Regions from separate parts of the Streptomyces sp. NPDC006529 genome, predicted to be linked through region 1. Evidence: riboswitches for the same ligand, from Rfam matches in the RefSeq annotation. Region 1 holds a riboswitch; each other region holds the start of a gene.
The links. Region 1 has a riboswitch for cobalamin ahead of ABZY31_RS24900 (ribonucleoside-diphosphate reductase subunit alpha). Riboswitches for the same ligand answer to the same signal wherever they lie in the genome.

Region 2: linked by a shared signal. The riboswitch ahead of cobN (cobaltochelatase subunit CobN) and the one ahead of ABZY31_RS24900 (ribonucleoside-diphosphate reductase subunit alpha) in region 1 are both predicted to bind cobalamin.
Region 3: linked by a shared signal. The riboswitch ahead of ABZY31_RS21025 (ABC transporter substrate-binding protein) and the one ahead of ABZY31_RS24900 (ribonucleoside-diphosphate reductase subunit alpha) in region 1 are both predicted to bind cobalamin.
Region 4: linked by a shared signal. The riboswitch ahead of ABZY31_RS14085 (cobalamin biosynthesis protein) and the one ahead of ABZY31_RS24900 (ribonucleoside-diphosphate reductase subunit alpha) in region 1 are both predicted to bind cobalamin.

The regions. Positions count from the first base shown of each region.
Region 1 covers NZ_JBEXPB010000043.1:5,239-12,498, reverse strand. The annotation lists gene ABZY31_RS24905 (ribonucleotide-diphosphate reductase subunit beta) at 1-975, opposite strand, end outside; gene ABZY31_RS24900 (ribonucleoside-diphosphate reductase subunit alpha) at 975-3,359, opposite strand; cobalamin riboswitch at 3,523-3,672, opposite strand; gene ABZY31_RS24895 (YbdD/YjiX family protein) at 3,982-4,179, opposite strand; gene ABZY31_RS24890 (carbon starvation CstA family protein) at 4,176-6,380, opposite strand; gene ABZY31_RS24885 (GntR family transcriptional regulator) at 6,626-7,260, opposite strand, start outside.
Region 2 covers NZ_JBEXPB010000005.1:205,843-213,102, forward strand. The annotation lists gene cobN (cobaltochelatase subunit CobN) at 1-2,871, opposite strand, end outside; cobalamin riboswitch at 2,904-3,067, opposite strand; gene cobG (precorrin-3B synthase) at 3,835-5,244, shown strand; gene ABZY31_RS06930 (precorrin-8X methylmutase) at 5,253-5,900, shown strand; gene ABZY31_RS06935 (precorrin-2 C(20)-methyltransferase) at 5,897-7,260, shown strand, end outside.
Region 3 covers NZ_JBEXPB010000030.1:61,191-68,450, forward strand. The annotation lists gene ABZY31_RS21005 (sigma-70 family RNA polymerase sigma factor) at 1-1,525, opposite strand, end outside; gene ABZY31_RS21010 (glycoside hydrolase family 18 protein) at 1,782-3,113, opposite strand; gene ABZY31_RS21015 (hypothetical protein) at 3,307-3,903, opposite strand; tRNA gene ABZY31_RS21020 (tRNA-Trp) at 4,046-4,118, shown strand; cobalamin riboswitch at 4,215-4,345, shown strand; gene ABZY31_RS21025 (ABC transporter substrate-binding protein) at 4,382-5,410, shown strand; gene ABZY31_RS21030 (iron ABC transporter permease) at 5,407-6,435, shown strand; gene ABZY31_RS21035 (ABC transporter ATP-binding protein) at 6,432-7,220, shown strand.
Region 4 covers NZ_JBEXPB010000015.1:53,232-60,491, reverse strand. The annotation lists gene ABZY31_RS14095 (putative cobaltochelatase) at 1-1,505, opposite strand, end outside; partial or broken gene ABZY31_RS14090 (cobyric acid synthase) at 1,690-3,207, opposite strand; gene ABZY31_RS14085 (cobalamin biosynthesis protein) at 3,204-4,190, opposite strand; cobalamin riboswitch at 4,227-4,366, opposite strand; gene ABZY31_RS14080 (hypothetical protein) at 4,479-4,700, opposite strand; gene ABZY31_RS14075 (inorganic phosphate transporter) at 4,721-5,992, opposite strand; gene ABZY31_RS14070 (alpha/beta fold hydrolase) at 6,314-7,260, shown strand, end outside.

The sequences.
Region 1 (7,260 bases):
CGGGCGGCGCTCGAAGAAGTTGGTCAGCTCCTGGACGCCCTGGAGCTCCATGAAGGAGAACGGGTTCTGGGCGCCGTAGACCGGCGCGAAGCCGAGGCGGACCAGGCGCTGGTCCGCGACGCACTCCAGGTACGCGCGCATCGACTCGGTGTTCATGCCCGGCAGGCCGTCGCCGCACAGGTCGCGGCCGAACTGCAGCTCGGCGTCGACGGCCTCCTTCAGCATGTCGACGACCTGCTGCTGGAGCGCGTCGTCGAACAGCTCCGGCTCCTCCTTGCGGACCGTGTCCACGACCTCGAAGGCGAAGTTCATGTGCATGGTCTCGTCCCGGAACACCCAGTTGGTGCCGGTCGCCAGACCGTGCAGCAGACCGCGCGAGCGGAACCAGTAGACGTAGGCGAAGGCGCCGTAGAAGAACAGGCCCTCGATGCACGCCGCGAAGCAGATCAGGTTCAGCAGGAAGCGGCGGCGGTCGGCCTGCGTCTCCAGCCGCTCCAGCTTCTCCACCTCGTTGATCCACTTGAAGCAGAACTGCGCCTTCTCGCGGATCGAGGGGATCTCCTCGACCGCGTCGAAGGCCGCCGCGCGGTCGTCCGGATCGGGGAGGTAGGTGTCGAGCAGCGTCAGGTAGAACTGGACGTGCACGGCCTCCTCGAACAGCTGGCGCGACAGGTACAGCCGCGCCTCGGGCGAGTTGATGTGCTTGTACAGGGTCAGCACGAGGTTGTTCGAGACGATCGAGTCACCCGTCGCGAAGAACGCGACGAGGCGGCCGATCATGTGCTGCTCACCGGGCGTCAGCTTCGCCAGGTCGGCGACGTCCGAGTGGAGGTCGACCTCCTCGACGGTCCAGGTGTTCTTGATCGCGTCCCGGTAGCGCTCGTAGAAGTCCGGGTAGCGCATGGGACGCAGGGTCAGCTCGAAGCCCGGGTCGAGCAGGTTCTTCTCGGCCGCGCTCTTGTGGGGGGAACTCATTACTGGCAGGCCTCGCATGACTCGGGGTTCTCAAGGGAGCAGGCGAGCGCCTCGGCGTCGGCGTCGGCCTGCGGGAGCGCCACCGGGGTGGCGGCCTGCGCGGCGCGGGCGATCTTCGTCGCCGGGCGCGAGCGCAGGTAGTACGTGGTCTTCAGGCCCTGCTTCCAGGCGTACGCGTACATCGAGGACAACTTCCCGATGGTCGGCGTCTCCAGGAACAGGTTCAGCGACTGCGACTGGTCGAGGTACGGCGTACGGGCCGCCGCCATGTCGATCAGGGCGCGCTGCGGGATCTCCCACGCCGTGCGGTACAGCGCGCGCACTTCGGCGGGGATCCAGCCGAAGCCCTGCACCGAACCGCTGGCCTCGCGCAGCGCCTCGCGGGTCTGCGCGTCCCAGACGCCGAGCTTCTTCAGCTCGGCCACCAGGTAGGCGTTGACCTGGAGGAACTCACCGCTGAGGGTCTCGCGCTTGAAGAGGTTGGAGACCTGCGGCTCGATGCACTCGTACACGCCCGCGATCGAGGCGATCGTCGCGGTCGGGGCGATCGCGAGGAGCAGCGAGTTGCGCATGCCGGTCTCGGCGATCCGGGCGCGCAGCGCGTCCCAGCGCTCCGGCCAGTTCAGCTCGGTCGCGTAGTGGTCCGGGTGCAGGACGCCGCGGGCGGTGCGGGTCTGCTCCCAGGCCGGCAGCGGGCCGCTGCGCTCGGCGAGGTCGCAGGAGGCCTCGTACGCGGCCAGCATGATGCGCTCGGAGAGCTTGGTGGACAGCGCCTTCGCCTCGGGGGAGTCGAAGGGCAGCTTCAGCTTGAAGAAGACGTCCTGGAGGCCCATCGCGCCCAGACCCACCGGACGCCAGCGGGCGTTGGAACGCCCGGCCTGCTCGGTCGGGTAGAAGTTGATGTCCACCACGCGGTCGAGGAAGGTCACGGCGGTGCGGACGGTCTCGTCCAGCCGCTCCCAGTCGATCTCACCGGTCTCGGCGAGGACGAACGCGCCGAGGTTGACCGAGCCGAGGTTGCAGACGGCGGTCTCGCCGTCGTTGGTGACCTCGATGATCTCGGTGCACAGGTTCGAGGAGTGGACGACGGTGCCCGGCTCGGCGGTCTGGTTGGCCGTGCGGTTGGAGGCGTCCTTGAAGGTCATCCAGCCCTGGCCGGTCTGCGCGAGGGTGCGCATCATCCGGCCGTACAGGTCGCGGGCGGGCATGGTCTTGCGGGCCAGGCCGTCCGCCTCGGCCTTGCGGTAGGCGGCGTCGAAGTCGTCGCCCCACAGGTCGACCAGCTCCGGCACGTCGGCCGGGGAGAACAGCGACCAGTCGGCGTCGGCGTTCACGCGGCGCATGAACTCGTCCGGCACCCAGTGGGCGAGGTTCAGGTTGTGGGTGCGGCGCTGGTCCTCACCGGTGTTGTCGCGGAGCTCCAGGAACTCCTCGATGTCCGCGTGCCAGGTCTCCAGGTAGACGGCGGCGGCGCCCTTGCGGCGGCCGCCCTGGTTCACGGCGGCGACGGAGGCGTCGAGGGTCTTGAGGAACGGCACGATGCCGTTGGAGTGCCCGTTGGTGCCGCGGATCAGCGAACCGCGGGCGCGGATGCGGGAGTACGAGAGGCCGATGCCGCCGGCGTGCTTGGAGAGGCGCGCGACCTGGTGGTAGCGGTCGTAGATCGAGTCCAGCTCGTCGAGCGGAGAGTCAAGCAGGTAGCACGAGGACATCTGCGGGTGCCGGGTGCCGGAGTTGAAGAGCGTGGGGGAGGAGGGCAGGTAGTCGAGGCGGCTCATCAGCCGGTACAGCGAGGCCACTTCCTCGACGGCCTGGACGCTCTCGTCCGCGGCGAGGCCGCAGGCCACGCGCAGCATGAAGTACTGCGGGGTCTCCACGACCTGGCGGGTGATCGGGTGGCGCAGCAGGTAGCGGCTGTGCAGGGTGCGCAGACCGAAGAAGCCGAAGCGGTCGTCGGCGCCCTCGGCGGCCGCGTGCTCGACGAGCGCGTCCAACCGGGTCGCGTGCGTGGCGACGAACGCGGCGGTGCGCTCCGCGATCAGGCCCTCGCGGTGACCGACTGCGACGGACGCCGAGAAGGAGGTGGCCCCCTGGCCCGCGGCCTCTTCCGCGATCGTCAGCGTCAGCAGACGGGCGGCCAGCCGGGAGTACGCCGGGTCCTCCGAGATCAGGCCGGCGGCCGCCTCGGTGGCCAGGCCGCGCAGTTCGGCCTCGTCGGCCACGGAGCTGCGGCCCCGCAGCGCGGCGGCGGCGACCCGGCCGGGGTCGGTGTCGGCCAGGTCGGCGGTGAGGTCGGTGAGGGTGCGCAGCAGCGCGGCGCCGGGACCCTCGGTGGCCTCGGGCTGGGCGGACTCGGCGCGCGGTGCGGCAGGCGCGATGGTCACGTGGGGGGCTCTCCCTCGCTCGGCTCCGGACGACTCACGGGGCGGGGCGAGGGGGCTGCCGGGCGGGCACGGACGTGCGGGCCCGGGGCAGGGCTCGGCGCGTCTCCACACGGCGTCCACCGGCCCAACCGCGAGGCCCGGACGTATCGGCGTCCGGACCGGTCGGTCCGGGCGCACTGTCGGCAGGTCCTCGGACTTGCGGCAGCACCAATGGGTGGTTGGGTGCAGTTCATACCGTTGCGGGACAGTTCCGGATTCGCACCGGATTCCCCTGCGGCGACAGCGAGCACGAGCATACATGTGGGGGCCGCTCGTTGCGCGACCCCCACATGTTGTGTCGGCGCGGCTACAACTCCATCCGATGCGGCGGCGCGAGGACGGCCGGTACGGGCGCCCCGGCACCCTCCGGGGCCCGGCTGGTCCGGCGGCTCCCGCAGGCCCCGTGGCCCCCGGCAGGGCCCCTCGGCGGTCCCTCCGGCGGGCTCGGACAGGTCCCCCGGCGAGGCCGTGGGGGCGGCCGGAGGCCGGCGACCGGGACCCCGCCGCCGACGGCCCGTCCCACGCGAGAGGCCGCCGGGTTCCCGGTCGGGGAATCCGGCGGCCTCCGGTTCGCGGTGGCTCCTCAGCAGCAGCGGAAGCCCTCGCGGGGGTCCGCCTCGCGGGCGTCGGTGCGGGCCCGCTCGAAGGCCCTGCGGGTGGGCACCTCGGCGTGCGGGTCGTGGGAGCGCGCATGGGCGACGTACCGCTCGTAGGCGCTCTCGCCCGAGAACTCGCGGACGTAGAACCGGATCCGGCCCAGCGCCGCCCGGACGGCGCTCACGCCACCGGTTCCTTGACCCGGCCGCCGCCCGAGTCCAGACCCGCGGCGGCCAGTTCCGCCTTCTCGGCGGCCGTCGGGATCAGGCCGGCCGGAGCGATGATCTTCGACTCCGACCACGGGACCTCGGAGAGCTCCGCGCTCCCCGGGTCGCGGACGGCCTTCAGGCAGGTCCGCAGCGCGTCCAGCAGGACGATGACGATCAGGAGCGCGAAGACCGCGGAGAGGACCCCGTCGACCGTGGCGTTGGTGACCACGGTGTGCATCTGGTCCATGGTCTTGGCGGGCTTGAGCACCTTGCCCGCCTCGATCCCGGCCAGGTACTTGTCGCGCTGGGCGAAGAAGCCGATCGTCGCGTCGTCGGAGAAGATCTTCTGGTAGCTGGCGGTGAGCGTCACGGCCACGTCCCAGGCCAGCGGGACCGCGGTCACCCAGGCCCACTTGAGCCGGCCCGACTTCACCAGCAGCGTGGTGCAGACGGCGAGGGCGACGGCGGCGAGCAGCTGGTTCGCGATGCCGAAGAGCGGGAAGAGCTGGTTGATGCCGCCCAGCGGGTCCTTCACGCCGACCCACAGGAAGTAGCCCCAGCCGCCGACGACGACCGCGCTGGCGAACCAGACGCCCGGCTTCCAGCTGACGTCCTTGAAGGACTTGTGCAGGTTGCCCAGGGTGTCCTGGAGCATGAACCGGCCGACCCGGGTGCCCGCGTCGACCGTGGTCAGGATGAAGAGGGCCTCGAACATGATGGCGAAGTGGTACCAGAACGCCTTCATCGCGGTCCCGCCGACCACGGACGAGAAGATCTCCGACATCCCGAGTGCGAAGGTCGGCGCGCCACCCGTGCGGGAGAGCAGGCTGGTCTCGCCGATGTCCTTGGCCGCCTGGGTCAGCGCGTCCGGGGTGATCGAGAAGCCGAGGCCGCCGATCGCCTGGGAGGCCTCCAGGGCGGTGGTGCCGATCCGGCCGCTGGGGGCGTTCACCGCGAAGAAGAGGCCCGGCTCGATGATGCAGGCGGCGATGACCGCCATGATCGCGACGAAGGACTCGGTCAGCATGGCGCCGTAGCCGATGACCCGGACCTGGGTCTCCTTCTGGATCATCTTCGGGGTGGTGCCGGAGGAGACCAGCGCGTGGAAGCCGGACAGCGCCCCGCACGCGATGGTGATGAAGACGAAGGGGAACATCGAGCCGGCGAAGACCGGTCCGTCGCCGCGGGTGGCGAAGTCGGTGACGGCGGGCATCTTCAGCGTCGGCAGGGCGATGACCACGCCCACGGCCATCAGCGCGATGGTGCCGACCTTCATGAAGGTGGAGAGGTAGTCGCGCGGGGCGAGCAGCATCCACACCGGCAGCACCGAGGCGAGGAAGCCGTACCCGACCATCCAGATGACCAGCGTCTCCTTGTCGAGCGTGAAGACGTCGGCGAGGGAGGAGTCGGCGACCCAGCCGCCCGCGACGATGGCGAGCAGCAGCAGGGCGACGCCGATGAGCGAGACCTCGGTGATCCGGCCCGGGCGCAGCACCCGCAGGTAGAAGCCCATGAAGAGGGCGATCGGGATGGTCATGCCGATGGAGAAGACGCCCCAGGGGGAGTCCGCCAGCGCGTTGACGATGACCAGGGCGAGGACCGCCAGCAGGATGATCATGATCATGAAGACCGCGACCAGCGCGGCCGCGCCGCCGACGGGGCCGATCTCGTCCCGGGCCATCTGGCCGAGCGAACGGCCGTTGCGCCGGGTGGAGAAGAACAGGGTCACCATGTCCTGGACCGCGCCCGCGAAGATCACGCCCGCGACGATCCAGATGGTGCCCGGCAGGTACCCCATCTGCGAGGCGAGCACCGGGCCGACCAGCGGGCCGGCGCCTGCGACGGCCGCGAAGTGGTGGCCGAAGAGCACCCGGCGGTCGGTGGGGTGGAAGTCGACACCGTTGTCGAGGCGTTCGGCCGGGGTGGCGCGGGTCTTGTCGACCTTCAGCACCCGGTCCGCGATGAAGCGCGCGTAGAAGCGGTAGCCGATGGCGTACGAGCCGAGCGCGGCGGCGAGCAGCCAGGCGGCGGAGATCTCCTCGCCGCGGGAGAGGGCGAGCACGCCCCAGCCGACGGCGCCGACGAGGGCGACGGCGGCCCAGACGGCGATGGACGCGGGGGTGAGCCCCCCGCCTCCCGACCGCCCGGCGGTTGCTTCGGGTCCAGCTTCCGGCATGATCCTCGTCCCCTCGTCGATCATCTGCGCGCGCGCAGGGAATCTACGGGGACCACCCGGTGAACGAAAGCCCCCGTCCGCATAGCGGTACGTGAGTCAACTACGGTTCGCGGGGCGGGTCGACGCCGCGGGGCCTCGAACGTATAACGATGGCCGGCGGCATGGCGGGGGCCTGGCCGCAGGGCGTGGACGTGCGGCGGAGCGCGGACCGGGAACGCGCGGGAGAGCCGCGTTCCCGGCCGGAATCAGACCGCCGGCCGCTTGAGGCGGGCCACGAACTTGTAGCGGTCGCCGCGGTACACCGAGCGCACCCACTCGACGGGTTCGCCGTCGGCGTCCAGGGAGTGCCGGGAGAGCATCAGCATCGGCAGGCCCACGTCCGTACCCAGCAGCCCCGCCTCGCGCGGCGTGGCCAGAGAGGTCTCGATGGTCTCCTCGGCCTCGGCGAGCCGGACGTCGTACACCTCCGCGAGGGCGGTGTAGAGCGAGGTGTACTTGACCAGCGAGCGGCGCAGCGCGGGGAAGCGCTTGGCCGAAAGGTGCGTGGTCTCGATGGCCATCGGCTCGCCGCTCGCCAGGCGCAGCCGCTCGATGCGCAGCACCCGGCCACCGGTGGTGATCTTGAGCAGTCCGGCGAGGGTGTCGTCCGCCGTCACGTAGCCGATGTCGAGGAGCTGGGACGTGGGCTCCAGGCCCTGCGCCCGCATGTCCTCGGTGTACGAGGAGAGTTGGAGCGGCTGGGAGACCTTGGGCTTGGCCACGAAGGTGCCCTTGCCCTGGATGCGCTCCAGCCGTCCCTCGACCACCAGCTCCTGGAGGGCCTGGCGGACCGTGGTCCTGGAGGTGTCGAATTCGGCCGCCAGGGTGCGCTCCGGGGGTA
Region 2 (7,260 bases), on a different contig from region 1:
CAGGTCCGCCTGGGCGTGGGCCCGGATGAAGTTCTGCTCCGCGGGCTCGTCCAGGCCCGCCGCCAGCCGTACCGCGTCGTCCAGCAGGCCGATGACGTGCGGGAACGCGTCGCGGAAGAAGCCCGAGATGCGCAGCGTGACGTCGATGCGCGGACGGCCCAGCTCCGCGAGCGGGACGGGCTCGACGCCCGTCACGCGCCGCGAGGCCTCGTCCCACACCGGGCGGACGCCGAGCAGCGCCAGCGCCTCGGCCACGTCGTCGCCCGCGGTGCGCATGGCGCTCGTTCCCCACAGGGACAGGCCGACGGAGGCGGGCCACTCGCCGTTGTCCGTGCGGTAGCGGGTCAGCAGCGAGTCCGCGAGGGCCTGGCCGGTCTCCCACGCGAGGCGGGAGGGGACGGCCTTCGGGTCCACGGAGTAGAAGTTGCGGCCGGTGGGCAGGACGTTGACCAGCCCGCGCAGCGGCGAACCGGACGGGCCCGCCGGGACGAAGCCGCCCGCCAGCGCGTGCACCGCGTGGGTCAGCTCGTCCGTCGTGGCCGCCAGGCGCGGGACCACCTCGGTCGCGGCGAAGGCGAGGATGTCCGCGACGCCGGCCGGGTGGCCCTCGGCGACCGCGGCGACGGCCGAAGGGGCCCAGTCGGCCGCCTCCATGGCCTCGACGAGGGTGCGGGCCACGGCCTCCACCTCGTCGGCCGAGGTCCGGGTGGGCGCGGCCTCGTCCAGGCCGAGCGCCTCGCGCAGGCCCGGAAGCGCCGTCGTACCGCCCCAGATCTGGCGGGCGCGCAGGATGGACAGGACCAGGTTGACGCGGTCCGGGCCGGCCGGGGCGCCGCCCAGCACGTGCAGGCCGTCGCGGATCTGCGCGTCCTTGACCTCGCAGAGCCAGCCGTCGACGTGCAGCAGGAAGTCGTCGAAGCCGTCGTCGTCCGGGCGGGCCTCCAGGCCCAGGTCGTGGTCGAGCTTCGCGGCCTGGATCAGGGTCCAGATCTGGGCTCGGATCGCGGGCAGCTTGGCCGGGTCCATGGAGGAGATCTGCGCGTACTCGTCCAGGTGCTGCTCCAGGCGCGCGATGTCGCCGTACGACTCCGCGCGGGCCATCGGCGGCACCAGGTGGTCGACCAGGGTCGCGTGCACGCGGCGCTTGGCCTGGGTGCCCTCGCCCGGGTCGTTGACCAGGAACGGGTAGACGAGCGGGAGGTCGCCGAGCGCGGCGTCCGGCGCACAGGAGGCGGAGAGGCCGGCGTTCTTGCCGGGCAGCCACTCCAGGTTGCCGTGCTTGCCCAGGTGGATCATGGCGTCGGCGCCGAAACCGCCGTCCTCGGCCGCGGCCTGGATCCAGCGGTAGGCGGCGAGGTAGTGGTGCGAGGGCGGGAGGTCCGGGTCGTGGTAGATCGCGATCGGGTTCTCGCCGAAGCCGCGCGGCGGCTGGATGAGGATGAGCAGGTTCCCGCGGCGCAGCGCCGCCAGCACGATGTCGCCGTCGGGGTCGCCGCCGGCCGCGGTGCGCGAGCGGTCCAGGAACATGTTGCCGGGCGCCTGCCCCCAGTGCTCCTCGACGCCTTCGCGCAGCTCGCCGGGGAGCGTGGCGTACCAGCGGCGGTAGTCGGCGGCCGGGATCCGGACCGGGTTGCGGGCCAGCTGCTCCTCGGTGAGCCAGTCCTGGTCGTGGCCGCCGGCCTCGATCAGCGCGCGGATCAGCTCGTCCCCGTCGCCGGAGACCAGACCGGGGATCTCCTCGGCCGGGCCGAAGTCGTAGCCCTCCGCGATCAGGCGGCGCAGCAGTGCGACGGCGCTGGCGGGGGTGTCGAGACCGACGGCGTTGCCGATGCGGGAGTGCTTGGTGGGGTACGCGGAGAGGACGAGCGCGATCCGCTTCTCGGCGTTCGGGGTGTGCCGCAGCCGGGCGTGGCGTACGGCGATGCCCGCGACGCGGGCGGCCCGCTCGGGATCGGCGACGTACGCCGGGAGGCCGTCCTCGTCGATCTCCTTGAAGGAGAACGGGACGGTGATCAGCCGGCCGTCGAACTCCGGTACCGCGACCTGGCTGGCCGAGTCGAGCGGGGACAGGCCCTCGTCGCTCTCCTGCCACGTCTCGCGGGAACCGGTCAGGCACAGCGCCTGCAGGATCGGTACGTCGAGGGCGGCGAGCGCGCCCGCGTCCCACGACTCGTCGTCGCCGCCCGCCGAGGCCTCGGCGGGGCGGGTGCCGCCCGCCGCCAGGACCGTGGTCACGATGGCGTCCGCCGTCGCCAGCTCCGCGAGCAGTTCCGGCTCGGGGGAGCGCAGCGAGGAGACGTACAGCGGCACGGGCACGCCGCCCGCGTCCACCACGGCGTCCGCGAGGCCGTGCACGAAGGCGGTGTTGCCGCTCATGTGGTGGGCGCGGTAGTAGAGCACCGCGATCCGGGGGCCCGTGGCCGGCACCGCCGCGCGCTCCAGCCTGCCCCAGGTGGGCGCGGCCGCGGGCGGGTCGAAGCCGTGGCCGGTGAGCAGCACGGTGTCCGAGAGGAAGCGGGCCAGCTGCTCCAGGTTGGCCGGGCCGCCGTGCGCGAGGTAGGCGTGGGCCTCGGCCGCGATGCCGATGGGGACGGTGGAGGCCTCCATCAGCTGGGCGTCGGGGGCCTGTTCGCCGGTCAGGACGACGACCGGCCGGGGCTGGTCGGCGGCGAGGAGCAGGTCGAGCCCCTCCTGCCAGGCGCGCAGGCCGCCGAGGAGGCGTACGACGACCAGGTCCACGCCGTCGAGCAGCGCGGGGAGGTCGTCGAGGGGGAGCCGGGAAGGGTTCGCGAACCGGTACGGGACCGGGCCGTCGTCCGAGGCGCGGGCACTGAGCAGATCGGTGTCGGACGTCGACAGCAGCAGGATCATGCGGCGGCGGGCCTTCCTCGGGGTTTCCGCGCCCCGGGCAGTGAGGACGACGGGAGTTCCTGACTCACCCGGTGGCGCGGTGGGGCGCTGCCGGATTCACAGTGGCGGGACCGCGCCGGAATCGCACCGGGCTTCCTCCCATGTCGCCGTCCTCGGCGATGACGGGCCGAATGGCCCGTCGAGGGGCCATCTTAGGTGCCGGGGCGAGCGGATGGCAGGTGGGGGCGGTTCCCGGGGTGGATCGCTGGCGCGGGGCCGGGGTTTGGTGGTGCGGGGCCGGGTTTTGGCGGCGGGTGCGGGTCGTGGGGCCTGTGGTGTGCCCTCAATCGCCGGGCGGGCTGGATTTGGTTCGGGTGGTCGGGTGGCCGCGGGTGCTGGGCGGGCTGGGTGTGGCTGGGGGTGGGTGTGTGGCTGCGGGTGTTGGGCGGGCTGGGATTGGCAGGCGGGTGGGTCGTTGGGCCGGGGTGGTGGTGGCCTTGGCTGTGTTGGCGGGTGCGGGTGGTGGGGCCTCCGGCGGGCCCTCAAACGCCGGGCGGGCTGATTTTGGCGACCGGGGTGCCGGGCAGGCCGGATCGGACTGGGGTGGTTGTGTGGCCAGGGTGTGGGGGCTGGAATTGGCTGCGCCGGGATGCGGGCAAATTTCAGCCTCGCCGGCGTTTGAGGCGCCGCCGGAGGCTCCACATGGCGGCAGTCGCCAACGCACCGGCGGCTGACGGGCGCGCAGGCCCGGGCCGCGGGGCCGGCGGCATCTGGGCGTGCGCCGGGCCGGGTCGGTGGCATGGGGGCGTGCCGGGCCAGGCCGGGCCGGGTCGGTGGCATGCGGGCGTGCCGGGCCAGGTCGGGCCGGGGCGCGGCGACGGCATGCGGGCGGGCAGAGCCCGGGGCGGCGGGGCGTGGCCGGGGGGACGGGGCGTGGTGACGGACACAGGTCGGCGGGCGCCGATCGTGGGTATGCTCGCCGCCATGCCCCCGCCCTCTTCCGCCGCATCCCGGGACGAACCCGTCATACGGGACCGCGGCGACGCCTGCCCCGGCGCGCTGCGCTTGCACGCGGCGGACGACGGGCACCTCGCCCGGATCCGGATCCCCGGGGGTCTGCTCACGGCGGATGCCGCCGCCGCAGTGGCCGACGCCGCGGACCGGCTCGGCGACGGGCACCTCGACCTCACCTCGCGGGGCAACGCGCAGCTGCGCGGCCTCGGCGCGAGCTGCGGCGGCGAACTCGCCGCCCTGCTGACCGCCGCCGGACTGCTGCCCGCCGCAGCGGCCACCCACGAACGCGTCCGCAACATCGTCGCCTCGCCCCTCTCCGGGCTCGACCGGCAGGGTCGCCCCGACGTCACGCCGTGGGTCGGCGCGCTGGACCGGCTGCTGTGCGCGAGCGGGCCCGCGGCCGCGCTGTCCGGGCGCTTCCTCTTCGCCCTCGACGACGGACGCGGCGACGTGTCCTCGCTCGCACCCGACGTGCACGTGCTGGCCCTGAAGCGCGGAATGGCCGTGCTGTGGACGCACGATGACACCGACGCGGTCGCCGTGGGCCACCAGGACGCCCCCCGGGCGGCCCTGACGGTCGCCCGGTACTTCCTCGACGTGGTCCACGAAGCCGGCACCAAGGCCTGGCGGGTGAGCGAGCTTCCCGTCGAACAACGCCCGGAGTCCGGGGAGTTGCTCAAGCGGTTGCGGGAGCGGGGCATTTCGGCCGAGCGGGCCCACGGCTTCCGGCGCCGGACCGGACCCGGGCCCCGCCCGGGTCCGGTGGCGGGACTGGACCCGGACCACGTCGCCCTCTCGGTACTGGCCCCGCTGGGCCGGCTGACCAGCGCCCAGTGGCGCCTGCTCGCCGCCACGGCCACCGCCGCGGCCGGGACCCTGCGGCTCACGCCCTGGCGCGGGATCGTCGTTCCCGGTGTCCGCGCGGCCACGGCCGCCGACACCCTCGCCCGGCTCGCCGACGCCGGGCTGGTCACGGCGCCCGGCGACCCGTGGGAGAACGTGAGCGCCTGCACCGGGCGGCCCGGCTGCGCGAAGGCGCTGGCCGACGTACGGGCCGACGCCCGCGCGGTCGTGGCCCGTTCGGGCGCGGCGGGCGGACCGGACGCACCGGTCCCCGCGGCACCGGCACTGCCCGTGCACTGGTCCGGGTGCGAGCGGCGCTGCGGGCACCCGCGCGCCCGCGCCTGGGTGGACCTGGTCGCCGGGCCCCGGGGGTACGGCGTCACCGTGGCCGGCCCGCGCGCCGGGCACGCGGTGCGGGAGGACGTACCGGCCACCCCCGAGGACCTGACCGCCGCCCTCGCGGAAGCGGATGCGGAAGCCGCGTTCCACCAGCCCCACCCGACCCAGCACACCCAGCAGCCTCAGCGGCAGATGTAGTTGAAGAGATGAGCGAGTACACAGTGTTCGAGTACGAGAAGGACGGCGCCGCGATCTACCGCCAGTCCTTTGCCACGATCCGCGCCGAGGCGGACCTCGCCGGGCTGCCCGCCTCGGTGTCGCAGGTCGCCGTACGCATGATCCACGCGTGCGGGATGACCGACCTGACCAAGGATCTGGGGTACACGCCGGACGTGGTGCTGCGCGCCCGCGCCGCGCTGAACGCGGGGGCGCCCATCCTGTGCGACGTCCGCATGGTCGCCAGCGGGGTCACCCGCAAGCGGCTGCCCGCCGACAACGAGGTGATCTGCACCCTGTCGGACCCGGCCGTACCGGACCTGGCCGCGAAGATGGGCACCACGCGCAGCGCCGCCGCCCTCGAACTCTGGCGCAACCGCGACCTGTTGGAAGGCTCCGTGATCGCCGTCGGCAACGCGCCGACCGCCCTCTTCCGGCTGCTGGAGATGATCGAGGAAGGCGCGCCCCGTCCGGCCGCCGTCATCGGCGTGCCCGTCGGATTCATCGGCGCCGCCGAATCCAAGGACGCGCTCGCCGCCCACCCCTCGGGGCTGGACCACCTGATCGTCCGGGGGCGGCGCGGCGGCAGCGCCATCGCCGCCGCCGCCGTCAACGCGATCGCGAGCGAGGAAGAATGAGCGCCACCAGCGCCACCAGCGCGACGACCACCCCCGCCACCACCGGTGCCGCCGGTACGGGAGCCGCGGCCGGACGGCTCTACGGCGTGGGCCTCGGCCCCGGCGACCCCTCCCTGATGACCCTGCGGGCCGTTCAGGTGATCGCGGAGGCGGACGTCGTCGCCTACCACAGCGCCCGCCACGGACGTTCCATCGCCCGCTCGATCGCGGCCGCCCACCTGCGCGCGGACCACATCGAAGAGCCGCTGGTCTACCCGCTCACCACCGAGAGCACCGATCACCCCGGCGGCTACCAGGGAGCGATGGAGGAGTTCTACGAGGCCTCCGCCGCCCGGCTCGGCGCCCACCTCGACGCGGGCCGGACCGTGGCCGTGCTCGCCGAGGGCGACCCGCTCTTCTACGGCTCGTACATGCACATGCACAAGCGGCTCGCCGACCGGTACGCGACCGAGGTGATCCCCGGGGTCACCTCCGTCAGCGCCGCCGCCGCCCGCCTGCAGACCCCCCTCGTCGAGGGCGAGGAGGTGCTCACGATCCTGCCCGGCACGCTGCCCGAGGAAGAACTGACGGCCCGTCTGGCGGCCACCGACTCCGCCGTGGTGATGAAGCTCGGCCGCACCTTCCCCGCCGTGCGGCGGGCGATGGAAACGTCCGGGCGGCTGCCCGAGGCGCGCTACGTCGAGCGCGCGACGATGGCCGGGGAGCGCACCGGGATGCTCGCGGACACCGACCCCGAGACCGTGCCGTACTTCGCCGTGGCCGTGCTGCCGAGCCGGATCGGCAACCCCGGCTGCCGGCCCGCGCCCGCGCCGGGCGCCGTCGGCGAGGTCGTCGTCGTGGGCACCGGACCGGCCGGTCCCCTGTGGCTGACCCCGGAGACGAAGCGCGCGCTGGCCGACGCGGACGCGCTGGTCGGGTACACGACCTACCTCGACCGGGTGCCCGTACGGCCGGGCCAGGTCCGGCACGGCTCCGACAACAAGGTCGAGTTCGAGCGGGCCGAGTTCGCGCTCGACCTGGCCCGGCGCGGGCAGCGCGTCGCGGTGGTCTCCGGCGGCGACCCGGGCGTCTTCGCCATGGCCACGGCGGTCCTGGAAGTCGCCTCGCAGGACGAGCACGCGGACATTCCGGTCCGGGTGCTGCCCGGGGTCACCGCCGCCAACGCGGCCGCCGCGGCCGCGGGCGCGCCGCTCGGCCACGACTACGCCACGATCTCGCTGTCCGACCGGCTCAAGCCGTGGGAGGTCATCGCGCAGCGGCTGCACGCCGCGGCCGGAGCCGACTTGGTGATCGCCCTGTACAACCCCGGTTCGCGTAGCCGCACTTGGCAGGTCGGCAAGGCCCGCGAACTGCTGCTGGA
Region 3 (7,260 bases), on a different contig from region 1:
TCTTCATCCAGGAGTCCATGACGGAGGCGGGCGTCTGCTGGCCCATCGCGATGTTCTCGCCGTACGTCGACCAGCGGTACCCGGCGGCGGTGATCCGCTTGCCCGGGTCGGCGCCGTCGGGGTTGCTGTGCGCGAAGAAGTCCCGGTCCGCCATGTCGTCCGAGTGGTCCTGCGCGGCGGCGCGCAGCTGCGCGTCGTCCTTGACCGGGCCGCAGCCCGCGGCCGCGCGCTCCTGGTTGACCAGCGCGATCACCTGGGCCACGGTCCCCTGCGGCGCGGCGGCCGCCGGACGCGGAGCCGAGGATTTCGGGGTCGGCTTCGCGCTCGCGCTCGCCGAGGCCGAAGCCGATGCGGAGGCCGAGGCGGAAGCGGAGGAGGACGCCGACGCCGAGGGAGAGGGCGAGGCGGACGCAGAGGCGGAAGCCGACGGAGAACCCGAAGCGGAGGCGGAGGGGACGACCGCCCCCGTCGTGGAGAGCGCGGCCAGCGGCGCGCCGGGAGCGGCGGCGGTCGTCCCGGTCTCGCCCGAGCCGGGCAGCGCGCCCCCGAGGTACAGCGCCCCACCACCGGCCATACAGGCAACGACCACACCGCCCGCGATGACCCTGCGGCGCGTGCGCCGCCGCTTGCGGGACGCACCGCGGCCCGCGTCATGGCGCGCACCGGCCGCGTGCGCCCCCGGGCCCTTCGCGGCGCCGGGGGAGGGAGCGTCGTACGCGAACGCGGCCGCAGCCGTGCTCGCCTGGCGGACCGCGGCCAGCACCGCCGCCGACACGGGGACCAGCGCCAGCCCGGCCAGCAGCCCCTCCGCCGGGACGAGGCCGTTCCACAGGCCCGCGCAGCGCACGCACTCCCGCGCGTGCCGTGCTATTCGCTTGCGCCACAGCGCCGACGGCAGCCCGTCCCAGCCGGCCGCCACGGCGCGCAGGGCCTCACACGGCGGCTGGGCGTCCAGCGCCCGCTCGACCACCCGCGCGGACTCCAGCTGCGCCTTCATCCGCTGCACGCGGACCGCGGTGTGCTGCGGGGACAGCTCCAGCGCCGCCGCGACCTCCGCTCGGGTGAGTTCCCCCGCGCACTCCAGCCACCACAGCGACAGCAGCGCCCGGTCGTCCGGCTCCAGCCAGCGCGTGGCCCGTGCCGTCTCGCGCCGCTGCCCGGTGAGGTTCAGCTGGACGACGGTCAGGTCCACGAAATCGGCGCCGGGGTCGGCCAGTTCCCGCGCCGCCTCCAGCCCGCTCGCGTCGGGTCCGGTGCTGCGGGCCTGCCAGTGCGCCCGTACCCGGTTCATCGCGATCGCCACCAGCCACGACCGGAAGCTCTCGTCGGAGCGCAGCCCGCCCAGGCCGTCGAGGGCGCGCAGCATGGTGTCCTGGACCACGTCGTCCACGTCCACGGAGCCGTTCAGGGCCCGGCCGACGATGTTGTAGACGAGCGGCAGGTGCGCGCCGACGAGTTCGTCCTGCGCCCCCGGATCGCCCGCGCGGGCGGCCGACACCAGCGCTGCGATGTGCTGAGTACTCATGTGATGATCCCTGTCCGTACCGGCGGTCGATGGTGCCCAATACCTGGGAGACCGCCGAGCGGGGCCCCGATAACACTTATCGGTGAGCACTCTCTCGCACAAGGGGGCGGGGGGCGCACGGGGGGCCGATGGAAGGGGCCGACGGAGGGACCCCGGGGCCGGCCGCGCGGCCGGTCGGGGGACCCCCTCCCGGGGCGGGGGCCGGTGCCGGACGGGTGTCGGTTCGCGCCACCCGGGGCCCCCGCCGGCCGTCGGGTCAGTGGCCGCGCAGCCCCCGGTCCACGGCCGTCATCAGCTCGCCGTCCGCCGTGTCGCCGTCCAGCGACCAGAACATCGCGCCGCCGAGGCCGTGCTCGCGGATGTACGCCGTCTTGGTGCGCAGCACCTGCGGGTCGTCGTAGGTCCACAGCGTCGTGCCGTCGAAGAGCCACGCGCTGCCCGCCCGGCGGTCCCGGTGCAGGGTGTACGCGCCGGAGTCGGCCAGTTTCCTCAGCGCCTTGTAGTCCTCGTACCCGGCGGACCACGTCGCGGGCGCCGGGCCCGTCGCCGGGCGGCCCATGCCGTCGCCGCCGCCGGTGACCCCGGTCCAGCCCTGACCGTAGAACGGCATGCCCATGACCAACTTGCCCGCGGGTGCCCCGCGCCGCAGCCACGCGTCCACCGTCCCGTCGACGCTGAAGTCGTTCCGCGCGTACAGGGCCGACTGCTGGGCGGTGGTCTTCTCGCCGGAGACGTGGAAGTCGTAACCCTGGAGCGTGACGAAGTCCAGGTTCCGCATGATCTTCGGGACCTCGAAGCCCGCGTCGATCTTGGCGGGGGCGGTCGGGACGAAGGCGGTCAGCTGGTACTTCTTCTTCTGGGTCCGCCCGTAGGCGTCGAGCTGGGTACGGAACTCCTGGACCAGCGCCGTGAAGTTGCGCCTGTCCTCCGGGCGGTGGGTGGTGTCGGTGTCCCCGGCCGACCCCGGCCACTCCCAGTCGAGGTCGATCCCGTCGAAGAGGCCCGCGGCCGCGCCCGCGCCGCCGCGGGCACCGTCCTGCGGCAGATTGCCCTTGATGTAGAGGTCGATGCAGGACGCGACGAGCGCCTTGCGCGAGGCGGGGGTCCGGGCGGCGTCCGAGAAGTGCGTGGACCAGCTCCAACCGCCCAGGGAAATCTGTGCCTTGAGGCCCGGATGCCGGGCCTTCAGCTCGCGCAGCTGGTTGAAATTGCCGGCGAGCGGCTGGTCCCAGGTGTCGGCCACGCCGTCGACCGAGCCCGCGGCGTCGAGCGGACGGCCGTAGTCCGCCCAGGCGTCGGCCTCGCCGGGGACGTTGCCGGTGAAGCACGTGCCGTCCGCGCCGATGTTGCCGAAGGCGTAGTTGACGTGGGTGAGCTTGGCGGCGGCGCCGCTCGTTTCGAGGTTCTTGACCTGGAAGTCGCGTCCGTAGACGCCCCATTGGGTGAAGTATCCGACGCGGTGGTAGGCGCGTCCGTGACCGGAGCCGCCCTCGGAAGGGGCGGTGGCGGCTCCTGCGGCGGGCGCGACGGCCGCCAGGAGGGACAGGGAACAGGCGGCGGCCAGCCTGCCGAGCGTACTGCGGCGCATGGGCTTCCTTTGCGGATGCGGGGAGTGGTGCTCCTGAGCCGTGCTGTGCGCGTGCTGTGCATCCGGAAGCTATTGGTCTGGACCAGGGCGGTCAAGGGGGCGGGCGGCCGATGTGGTCAAGGGTGCGGGTGGCGGACGTGTCACGGGGGCAGGTGTCGTACGTGCCGCGGGGTCGGGCGGCCGACGGTCCGGCTCAGGACAGGCTCCACTGGCCGATGTCGTCGGCGGACCCGCTGTTCAGTGCGAACTGCACGGCCGAGGCGCGGGCGTCCTGCGGCAGTTCGAAGGTGACGCAGCCGGTGGCGGAGTCGCCGGGCGCCAGGGACCGTCCTTCGGTGAACTCGGCCCCGGCCGTCGTCGGCAACGCCACGCCGGAATAGCGCTCACCGTCGGCGTCCAGGAGGTACGAGCCGCTGCGCGGCGGGTCGGCGTAGGCGGCCGTACCGGTGTTGAGCAGGCGGAACTCGACCGCGACGAGGCGCCCGGCCGGATCCCGCAGGGCGTGCGCGGCGCGCGGGGCCGCCGGGTCGGTCACGGCGACGAGGGTGACGTCGAGCAGCTCGCCCGGGCGGTTGCCGCGGAGCGAGATGGTCTCGCCGGTGGGGTCGGTGGCGGTCGTCGCCACGGGCCCGCTGACGGTGGTTGCCCCGGGCCCGGCGGCGGCCGTCGCCATGGGGCCGGCGGCCGTCGTCGCGGGTCCGACGGCCGTCGTCCCCGGCCCGGCGCCGAGACCGAGCAGGACCGGTACGGCGAGCGCGAGGGTGGCCAGGGGGGACCGGAGACGGCGCACGGCGGGACCTCCTCGGGCACGGGACACCTCCACCATCCGTCTCCTCCTCCCGCCCCGCCACCCGCGCGGTTCCCACGGGCCCGACCACATCGTGGAAGTGATTGGATCATCCGCCCGCCGCGTGCGAAGCTGGTGTCACCGGAGGGGCGTAGCTCAGTTGGTAGAGCGTTGGTCTCCAAAACCAAATGCCGTAGGTTCGAGTCCTGCCGCCCCTGCACGAAGAAGATCCGCCACAGCCCAGGTGGGAGCCCGCTCCCCCTGGGCTTTCGCGTGGTGCCGACGCGCCCCGCCGATGGCCCGGGCGCGGCCGGTCTGGCAGACTCGGCCGGGTTACCCGGGCGGCGCGGACCAGGAAACCGGTGTGAAACCGGTACGGTCCCGCCACTGTGACCGGGCCCTCGCGGCCCGGGAGTCAGACACTGACGCGCCGCCTCTTCACTTCGACCAGGGGACGAGGATCCCCCGGAGAGGCTTCGCCATGCCGCGTTTCCGCGCCGCCCTGCGCGCGCTCAGCCCGCTCGCCGCCCTGGCGCTCCTGATACCGCTCGCCGCCTGCGCCGCCACCCCGGACGAAGGGGCCCGCGACGGCGTCGCGCCGGACGGAACCACCCGGTCGGCGGCCGCCCCCGGGAGCGGGGGATTCCCGTACACCGTGACCAACTGCGGTGTGACGACGACGTACAAGGCCCCGCCCCGCCGCGCCGTCGCCATGAACCAGCACGCCACCGAATTGCTGCTCGCCCTCGGCCTCGGGGACCGGATGGCGGGCACCGCCTACCTCGACGACGCCGTCCTGCCCGCCTACCGGCCGGCCTACGACAAGATCAAGGTGCTGGCGAAGGAGTACCCCTCGAAGGAGCTGCTCCTCGGCGCCGACCCCGACTTCGTCTACGGCGGCTACTCCAGCGCCTTCGACGCCGCGCAGGGCCGCGACCGCGCCGCGTTGGGCAAGAGCGGCATCAACACCCGGCTCAGCGTGGAGTACTGCACCCCGGGACCGGTCCGGTTCGAGCAGCTGAAGACCGAGATCACCGAAGTCGCCCGCACCTTCGGCGTGCCCGAGCGGGGCGCGAGGCTGATCGAGGACGAGCAGCGCCGCATCGACGCGGTGACCGCCCGCGTCAAGGACAAGGCGCGCCCGAACGTCTTCGTCTACGACTCCGGCGAGGCCGCCGCCTTCACCTCGGGCGGCAACGGCATCGGCAACGAGATCGTCTCCCTCGCGGGCGGAAGGAACGTGTTCGCCGACCTCAAGGACACCTTCGGCGACGTGTCCTGGGAGAAGGTCATCGAACGCGAGCCCGACACCGTGCTGATCTACGACTACGGCGGGACGAGCGTCGAAGCGAAGAAGCAGCGTCTGGTGAACGATCCGGCCCTCGCGCGGGTTCCCGCGATCAGGGACCGCCGTTTCGTCGTCCTTCCGCTGTCCTCCGCCGTCCTCGGGGTCCGCGTCGCCGACGCCGTCACATCCCTGGCCGGCCAGCTGCACCCCGACGCCGCGTGACGGCGGACCGCCGCCGGGCCCCCCTCGTCCTCGTCCTCCTCGCCCTCGCGCTGGTCGGCGGCGCGGTGGCGGGCCTGGCCCTGGGGCCGGTGCGGATCGCTCCCGGCCGGGTGCTGGACATCGTCCTGGCCGGACCGCGTCCCGGCGCCTTCGCCTCCATCGTGTGGGACGTGCGGATGCCGCGCGTGCTGCTCGCCATGGCCGTCGGAGCCGGGCTGGCCGTCACGGGCGCCGTGCTGCAGGCCCTCGTACGCAACCAGCTGGCCGATCCGTTCCTGCTCGGCGCGTCCTCCGGCGCCTCGGCGGGCGCCGTGGCCGTCATCGTGCTCGGCCTCGGGGCGGGCGTCGCGACCAGTGTCACCCTGCCCCTCGCCGCCTTCGCCGGGTCGCTCGGCGCCCTCGTCACGGTGTACGCCCTCGCCCGGCGCGGCGGCGCCATGACCACCGGGCGGCTGATCCTCGCCGGCGTCGCGGTCCAGTACGTGCTCTCCGCGCTGACCAGCCTCGCTCTGGTCCTCTCGGCCCGGGCGGAGCAGGTCCGGTCCATCCTCTTCTGGACGCTCGGCGGTCTCGGCGGGGCGCGCTGGGACCAACTGGCCGTGGCCGCCGTGGTCCTGGCGGTGGGGACCGGACTGCTGCTCGCCCTCGCCCGACCGCTCGACCTGCTGCTCGCGGGGGAGGAGGACGCGCGCACCCTGGGACTCGACACCGGACGCTTCCGGGCCGCCGCCTTCGTGCTGGCCTCCCTCGTCATCGGGGTGCTGGTCGCCTTCAGCGGCGCGATCGGGTTCGTCGGGCTGATGGTTCCCCATGCGGCCCGGATGGTCGTGGGAGCCGGGCACCGGGCACTGCTGCCGGTGGCCGCGCTGGGCGGGGCCGTGTTCCTGACGCTGGCCGACCTGGTCGCCCGTACCGCCGCCGCGCCCGAGGAGATACCGGTCGGCGTCGTCACCGCGCTGATCGGCGGGCCGTTCTTCCTGTGGATGCTGCGGCGTTCCGGCCGCTCCGAGGGGGTGGCCGGATGACGGCGCCGGTGACCTCCGCGCCGCTGGAACTGCGGGCCGAGGCCGTACGTTACGAGGTCGACGGGAACACCCTGCTGCGCGGCATCGACCTCACCGCCCGCCCCGGTGAGACGGTCGGCGTGGTCGGTCCCAACGGCAGCGGCAAGACCACCTTGCTGCGCTGCGTCTACGGCACCTTGCGGCCCACCGCAGGCCGGGTGCTCCTGGACGGCGTGGACGCGGCCACGCTGGGCGTCAAGGAGCGGGCCCGGCGGGTGGCGGTCGTGCCGCAGGACGCGAGCGGCACCTTCGGGCTGACCGTGCGCGAGGTGGTGGCCATGGGGCGTGGTCCGCACAAGCGGTTCTGGGAACAGGACGGGCCGGCTGACGCCCGGCGCGTCACCGCAGCGCTGGCGACGGTCGGCGCCGAGGCCCTGGCCGCCCGCCGCTTCGACGAACTGTCCGGCGGCGAGCGCCAGCGTGCGCTGGTGGCCCGCGCCCTCGTCCAGGACCCCGCCCTGCTCGCGCTCGACGAGCCCACCAACCACCTCGACATCCGCTACCAGTTGGACGTCCTCCGCCTGGTCCGGGACCTGCCCGCCACGGCCTTACTGGTCCTGCACGACCTGAACCTCGCCGCGTCCTTCTGCGACCGGCTGTACGTCCTGGACGCGGGCCGCGCGGTGGCCTCGGGGCCGCCGGGCGAGGTGTTGACGGAGGAACTCCTGGCCGAGGTGTACGGCGTGCGCACGCGCATCCAGGTCCACCCGACGACGGGGGCGCCGCACATCGTCTATCTGCCGTGAGCGGGCGGTCCGGGCGGGTCCGGGGACGGCCGTCCCCGGA
Region 4 (7,260 bases), on a different contig from region 1:
CGCACGACCAGGCCGCGGCCGCTGCGCCCGCGGGCCAGCTGGTGCGGGGCGGCCGCCTGGACGGTCGCCGCGAGGTGCAGCTTGGTCAGCTGGCCCCGGGGGCGTTGCGCGCCGGTCGTGCGCCCGTGCGCGGTACGGGCCCGCGAGCGCCGCCCGGACGCGCCCTCGCCGAGCCCCGGGACGCTGAGCATCTTGGTCCGGAAGGGGTCGGCGGCGCGCACGGCCGCCTGGGTGGGTCCTTCGGCCGCGTCGGCGCGGGCCGGGGCGGGCTCGGGGGCCCCTTCCGGCTCGGCGGGACCGGCCGGTCCGTCCGCCTCCGGCGCGTCCGCCGGTCCGGTCTGTGGCGCCGGGTCCTGCCCGTGGCCCTGCGGCGGCAGCCCGCCGCCGTCCGGGCCGCCGTCGGGGTCCCCGTCGGGGCCGTCCCCGGGGCCGCCCTCCGGTCCGCCGTCGTCCGGACCCTCCGGCTCCGGCTCCGGGTCGGGCTCGGGCTCCTCGTCCGGGAACCCGTCGAGGATCTCGTCCAGCTTGTCCTCGTCCAGCCCCGGCGCGTCGAAGGGGTTGCGCCGCCGCCGGTGCGGCAGCGCCAGCAGCGCGGCCTGGCGCACGTCCTCCTTGCGCACGTCGGTGCGCCCGGCCCAGGCCGCCAGCGCGGTGGCGGTGCGCGCCATCACGATGTCGGCCCGCATCCCGTCGACCTCGAAGGCGGCGCAGGTCGCCGCGATCTGCATCAGTGCGCCGTCCCCGAGCACCACCCGGCCCAGCAGCGCCCGGGCCGCGATCACCCGGGCCCGTACGTCCGCCTCGTCACCGGCCCAGCGCGCGGCGAAGCCCGCGGAGTCGTCCTCGTACGCGAGCCGGCGGCGCACCACCTCGACGCGCTGCGCGGGCTCCCTGGAGGCGGCGACCTCGACGGTCAGCCCGAACCGGTCCAGCAGCTGCGGCCGCAGCTCACCCTCCTCCGGGTTCATCGTGCCGACCAGCAGGAAGCGGGCGGCGTGCCGTACGGAGACGCCCTCGCGCTCGACGTAGGAGGCGCCCATCGCGGCGGCGTCGAGGAGCAGGTCGATGAGGTGGTCGTGCAGCAGGTTGACCTCGTCGACGTAGAGGATCCCGCGGTGCGCGTCGGCCAGCAGGCCCGGTTCGAAGGCCTTCACGCCCTCGGACAAGGCCCGTTCGATGTCCAGCGCGCCGACGAGCCGGTCCTCGGAGGCGCCGACGGGCAGCTCGACCATCCGCGCGGGGCGCGCGGCGGCCGGGCCGGGCTCGTGCGGGCCGTCGGGGCAGGCCGGATCCGGTGCGGTGGGCGCGCAGCTGAACCGGCAGCCGGGGACGACGTCCACGTGCGGCAGCAGCGTCGACAGCGCGCGGACGGCGGTGGACTTGGCCGTCCCCTTCTCGCCGCGCACGAGCACGCCGCCGACCGCGGGGCTCACCGCGTTGAGCAGCAGCGCGAGGCGCAGGTCGGTTTGACCGACCAGTGCGGTGAACGGGTAGGGGGTGCTCACGTGTTGCTCACTCCTTCGAAGGTGCGGACCGTACCCGGGGCTCCGCCCCGGACCCCGCGCCTCAATCGCGGGCGGGGCTGGAGGGTGTCAGCCCGTCCGGCGTTTGAGGACCGGGTCCGGGCGGAGCCCGGTTTCGGGAAGGGGCGGGGTGGGGGAGAGCCCCGCAGGGCCCGGGGCGCCGTCACGGCGCGCCCGGCGGCAGGAACGGGAGCCCCGCCGGGGCGCCGGACTCGATCAGCCGCAGCAGCGCATCGGTATCGGCGTGCTCCTCGATCAGATCGCCGAGCAGATCCAGCTGCTCCTCCCGCAGGGAGCCGAACGACGTGTCCGGGGCCGGAACGAACCGGCGGCCGGCGGCCCGCGCGACCTCCCGCAGGAAGGCCCGCCGGAAGCCGTCGCTCTCCAGCGACCCGTGCCAGTGGGTGCCCCACACCTCACCGACCCGGCACCCGTCCAGGAAGGGGGTGCCGCCCCGCACATCGGCCACGCCGTGGTGGATCTCGTACCCCTGGACGCTCTCGCCCAGCGCGCTCCCGCTCGGCCGCGCGAGGGTCTTCTCCCGCTCGAAGCGGACGCGCACGGGCAGCAGCCCGAGCCCCTCGACGACCCCGGCCCGGGACTCGACCTCGTCCTCGATGGACTCGCCCAGCACCTGGAAGCCACCGCAGACGCCCAGAACCGGCCGCCCCTCGGCGGCCCGCCGGGCCAGCGCGTCGGCGAGGCCGCGCTCGCGCAGCCAGGCCAGCGCCTTCACGGTGCCGCGGGTGCCGGGGACGACGACCAGGTCGGCGTCGGCCAGTTCCTCGGCCCGGTCCACGAACCGCACCACGACGCCCGGTTCGGCGGCCAGCGCGTCCACGTCCGTGAAGTTCGACATCAGCGGGACCGCGCACACCGCCACCCGCAGCACGTCCTCGCCCACCGGCGGGGCGACCACGGACTCCCGTACGGCGCCGCGCAGCGAGACCCGCAGGCCGTCCTCCTCGTCGATGCCGAGCCCGTGCCGGAAGGGCAGCACCCCGTAGGTCGCCCGCCCGGTCAGCCCGCGCAGCATCTCCATGCCCGGCTCCAGCAGGGACACGTCCCCGCGGAACTTGTTGACGAGGTAGCCCGCGATCAGCGACTGGTCCTCGGGCGACAGCAGGGCCGTCGTACCGAAGAAGGAGGCGAAGACCCCGCCGCGGTCGATGTCGCCGACCACGACCACCGGGAAGCGCGCGGCCCGCGCGATCCCCATGTTCACGATGTCCGTGCGCCGCAGGTTGATCTCGGCCGGACTGCCCGCCCCCTCGCAGATCACGGCGTCATACGTGCCCCGCAGCTGCTCCAGGCAGTCCGTGACGATGCCGAGCAACTGCTCCTGCCTCCCCCCGTGATAGCCGCGCGCACTCATCTCACCCACCGGCTTGCCCAGCAGCACGACCTGGCTGCTGCGGTCGCTGCCGGGTTTCAGCAGCACCGGGTTCATCAGCGCGGTGGGTTCGACCCGCGCCGCCTGGGCCTGCATCGCCTGGGCGCGGCCGATCTCGGCGCCCTCCAGGGTGACGAAGGAGTTCAGCGACATGTTCTGTGCCTTGAAGGGCGCCACCTTCACGCCCTGGCGGGCCAGCCAGCGGCAGATGCCCGCGGTGACCACGCTCTTGCCCGCGTCGGAGGTGGTGCCGGCGACCAGGAGTCCGCCGCCGCGCCGTGCGCCGCTCATGCGCTTCCCTTCGTCGTACGACCGGATGCGCGGCGTGACGCGCGCAGTGACGACACCAGCGACCGCAGGGCCACGCATGCCCCGAGGGAGATCCAGGTGACCCGGCGCGAGAGCCGTACGGCGCGCTCGATGTCCGGGGCGTCGACCGGACGGCCCGCCGCCCCGTTCAGCACCGCCCGGTGCTCCACGCGCCCCGCGTACGCCAGGGTCCCGCCGAGGCGGACCCCGAGCGCGCCCGCGAAGGAGGCCTCCACCGGGCCGGCGTTCGGGCTGGGGTGGGCGGCGGCGTCCGCGCGCCAGGCCCGTACGGCGCCCCGCCGGTCGGGTCCGGCCGCCACGGCGGCCAGCGCGGTCAGCCGGGCGCCCGGCCAGCCCGCGACGTCGTCGAGCCGGGCCGAGGCCCAGCCGTAGCGCAGGTAGCGCGGGGAGCGGTGGCCGACCATCGCGTCCAGGGTGTTCACGGCGCGGAAGAACAGCAGCCCGGGCACCCCCGCCAGGGCGCCCCAGACCAGGGCGCCGACGACGGCGTCCGAGGTGTTCTCGGCGACGGACTCCACGACGGCGCGGGCGATCTGCTGCTCGTCCAGGGCCTGCGGGTCGCGTCCGCACAGGTGCGGCAGCCGCTCCCGGGCCACCTCGGTGTCCCCGGCGGCCAGGGCGCCCCCGATGGCCAGGGCTTCGCGGCCCAGCGAGGTGCCGCCCACCACCGCCCAGGTGGCGGCGGCGGTCAGGGCGATGCGGGCGGCGGCGGGCCGGGAGCGCACGGCGCGGGCGCCGAGCGCGCCGACGGCGGCCGCGCCCCCCGCGCACACCAGGGTGTGCAGGGCGCCCCGGGCCCGGCTGTGGCCCCACAGGGCCCGTTCGACGGTGGCGGCGGTCCGCCCGAAGGCGGCGACGGGATGCCCGCGGCGCGGATCACCGAGGATCCGGTCGCCGATCAGGCCGGCCGTCGCGCCGTACGCGAAAACGCGATCGGCACGCATGTGGCAGGTAGGTCCTCACTCAGGGTCCGCGCCCTGGTTCGACGTGTCCGGTGGCGAGAGTTCCTGGCTTCCGGGGAGCCGTCGGCTCCTCGGTGACAGTGGCGGGACCGCGCCGGATTCGCACCGGACTTCCTCTTCATGCCGCCGTGTTGGCTCCGGCAGTCCACCACGCCCCGCGAACGCCCGTCAACTTGCCGTTGACCTGCGAAAGCTCCCCCCGGCGGTGGGCCGGAGGGAGCTTTCGGACGTGCTGGGGCGGGTGGGACGCGCGGGGGTGACCGCGCGGCGTCAGCTGACGATCAGGTAGATCGCGTAGCCGACGGCCACCGCGCAGAGCGAGAAGCAGGCGTAGGCGCCGGTGCGTGCCAGGTGGGCGGCGCCGCCCCGGCCGGTCGCGGCCTCGTGCTTCGACAGGCCCACGATGCCCAGGGTGAACAGGGTCACGAGGGCGACGGTGGCGGAGAGGCTGACGCCGAACACGGAGCCGAGTGCTGCCCAGTCGATCTTCATACTGCCGATTCCTCTGTGGGTCAGACCGCGGCGGCGGGAGCCGCCGGGGCCGGGGGAGCGGCCGGTGCCGGGGTGGGGATGGTCGCCTTGAAGGCCTCGTCCGTGACCGCGGCGGTGGTGCCCGCGAGCGGCGGAACGACGACGGCGGCGATCGCGGTGGTGACCACGCCGGGAGCCTCGGCCGGGGCGTCCGGCGTGCCGTTCACGTTGGTGTGGTCGACGACCTGGCGGCGCGAGACGAGCCAGATGGCGACGCAGGAGCCGACGAGGAAGAGCGCGACGGCGGCCACGCCGACGTCACCGGTCCGCATGACGAGCTCGGCGCCCGCGGACACCAGGGCGGCGGCCGGCAGGGTCAGGCCCCAGGCGATGAACATCCGGCTGGCGGTGGACCAGCGGACCACGCCGCCCTTGCGGCCCAGGCCCGCACCCATGACCGCGCCGGAGCAGGCGTGGGTGGTGGAGAGGGAGAAGCCGAGGCTGGAGGAGGCCAGGATGACGCTGGCGGCCGAGGTCTGGGCGGCGAAGCCCTGCTGCGGCTGGAGGTCGGTCAGGCCGCTGCCCATGGTGCGGATGATGCGCCAGCCGCCCAGGTAGGTGCCCATCGCGATCGCCATGCCGGCCGAGAAGATGACCCAGACCGGCGGGTTGGAGCCGGGGGCGAGCGCACCGCCGGCGACCAGCGCCAGGGTGATGATGCCCATGGTCTTCTGCGCGTCGTTGGTGCCGTGCGCCAGGGAGACGAGTCCGGCCGAGGCGATCTGACCGGCCTTGTAGCCCTTGGCGGAGGTCTTCTCGTCGACGTTCTTGCCCACCTTGTAGGTGAGCCGCGAGGCCAGCATCGCGGCCACTCCGGCCACGATGGGCGCGGCGACCGCGGGGAGCAGCACCTTGGTGACGAGCGTGCCGCCGTTGACGGCGCCGAGACCGGCGGAGGCGACGGCCGCACCGACCAGGCCGCCCATCAGGGCGTGCGAGGAACTGGACGGCAGGCCGACCAGCCAGGTGACGAGGTTCCAGAGGATGGCGCCGACCAGCGCGGCGAAGATGACCTCCGGCTGGATGCCTTGCTCGTTGACCAGGCCCTTGGAGATCGTCTTGGCGACCTCCACGGACATGAACGCGCCGACGAGGTTCAGCACGGCGGACATGGCCACCGCCGTCTTGGGCTTGAGTGCGCCGGTCGAGATGGTGGTGGCCATCGCGTTGGCCGTGTCGTGGAAACCGTTCGTGAAGTCGAACACGAGAGCGGTAATGATCACGATCCCGAGGAGAAGCGTTATGTGCTCCATTTACCCAGGCTTCTGTTTGACGTCAGTGGCTCGCCGACCGTAGGCAACTTGAGTGAACGGAAGATGAACTGGACCGGGCGGAGCGGTGTACCGATCCGGGGACGGTTCGCCGCGCTCGTCCCCATTGGACCGCTGATGCACCTGTTTACGCACGTCAGGGGCTGGATGGACCCCCGGCCGACCGGGGGTCTCCCACCCCGCCGTCGCGTGCGTCCGGGACCCCGGGTGAGACCCGGATCACGCCCGCCCGGCGCGCGTCCCCGGTCACCGGAACGACCGCCTCCACTGGCCGGGCCCGCCGCCCCGGCCGACACTGGAGCGGTGCCCCCCGCAACCACGACGGCAGCGGCCGTCACCGCCGCCCTCACCGCCGCCGGACTGGCCGCTGCCGCCGGGGTGGCCGCCGTCGCCGCCGGCCGGTACGCCGCCAACGCCGCCCTGCGGACCGAACCCGGCCGCCCGCTGCCCGGCGGACCGAAGCTCGTCGTCCACTCCGCCACCGCGGACCGCGTCGCCCTGACCCGGTCCCTCGCCTCCCTGTGGCCCGGTACGTACGGCCTGGCCGCGCCCGGTGTGCACGCGGTCGTCGGGGCCGTCCTGCCCGACGCCCCGCACGACCCGGACACCGTCGTCCGGCGCCTGGTCGGGGTCACCCACGGCTCCCTCGCCCCCGGCACCCGGGTCCTGCTCACCCCGCAGATCCACGCCGGCAACCCGCGCGCCGCCCTCGGCCTCGACCACGCCGACGTGGACGTTCCCGGAGAGCTGGGCGCCCTGCCCGCCTGGTTCGTGCCCGGTGCCCGCGACACCTGGGTGATCACCGCGCACGGGCTCGGCGGCACCCGCGAACACCCCATGGTGGTCATGCCCTTCCTGCACCGCCACCGGCTGCCGGTCCTCGACCTCGCCTACCGCGGCGACCTCGGAGCCCCCGCCCCGCCGGACGGCGTCGGCCACCTCGGCGCGTCGGAGTGGCGCGACCTGGACGCGGCGATCCGCTACGCCCTGCGCTTCGGCGCCCGCCGGGTCGTCCTGTACGGGTGGTCCACCGGCGCCACCATGGCCCTGCTCGCGGCCGAACGCTCCGCCCTCGCCGACCGGATCTCCGGGCTGGTCCTGGACTCCCCGGTGCTGGACTGGCGCGCCACCCTGGAGCGCCTCGCCGCCGCCCGCGGGACCCCGGCCGCGGTCCTCCCGCTCGCCGTGCGGGCCGCCGAGGGGCGCACCGGACTGCGGGCCGGCCGGCGGCCGCCGGGCGCCGACCCGGC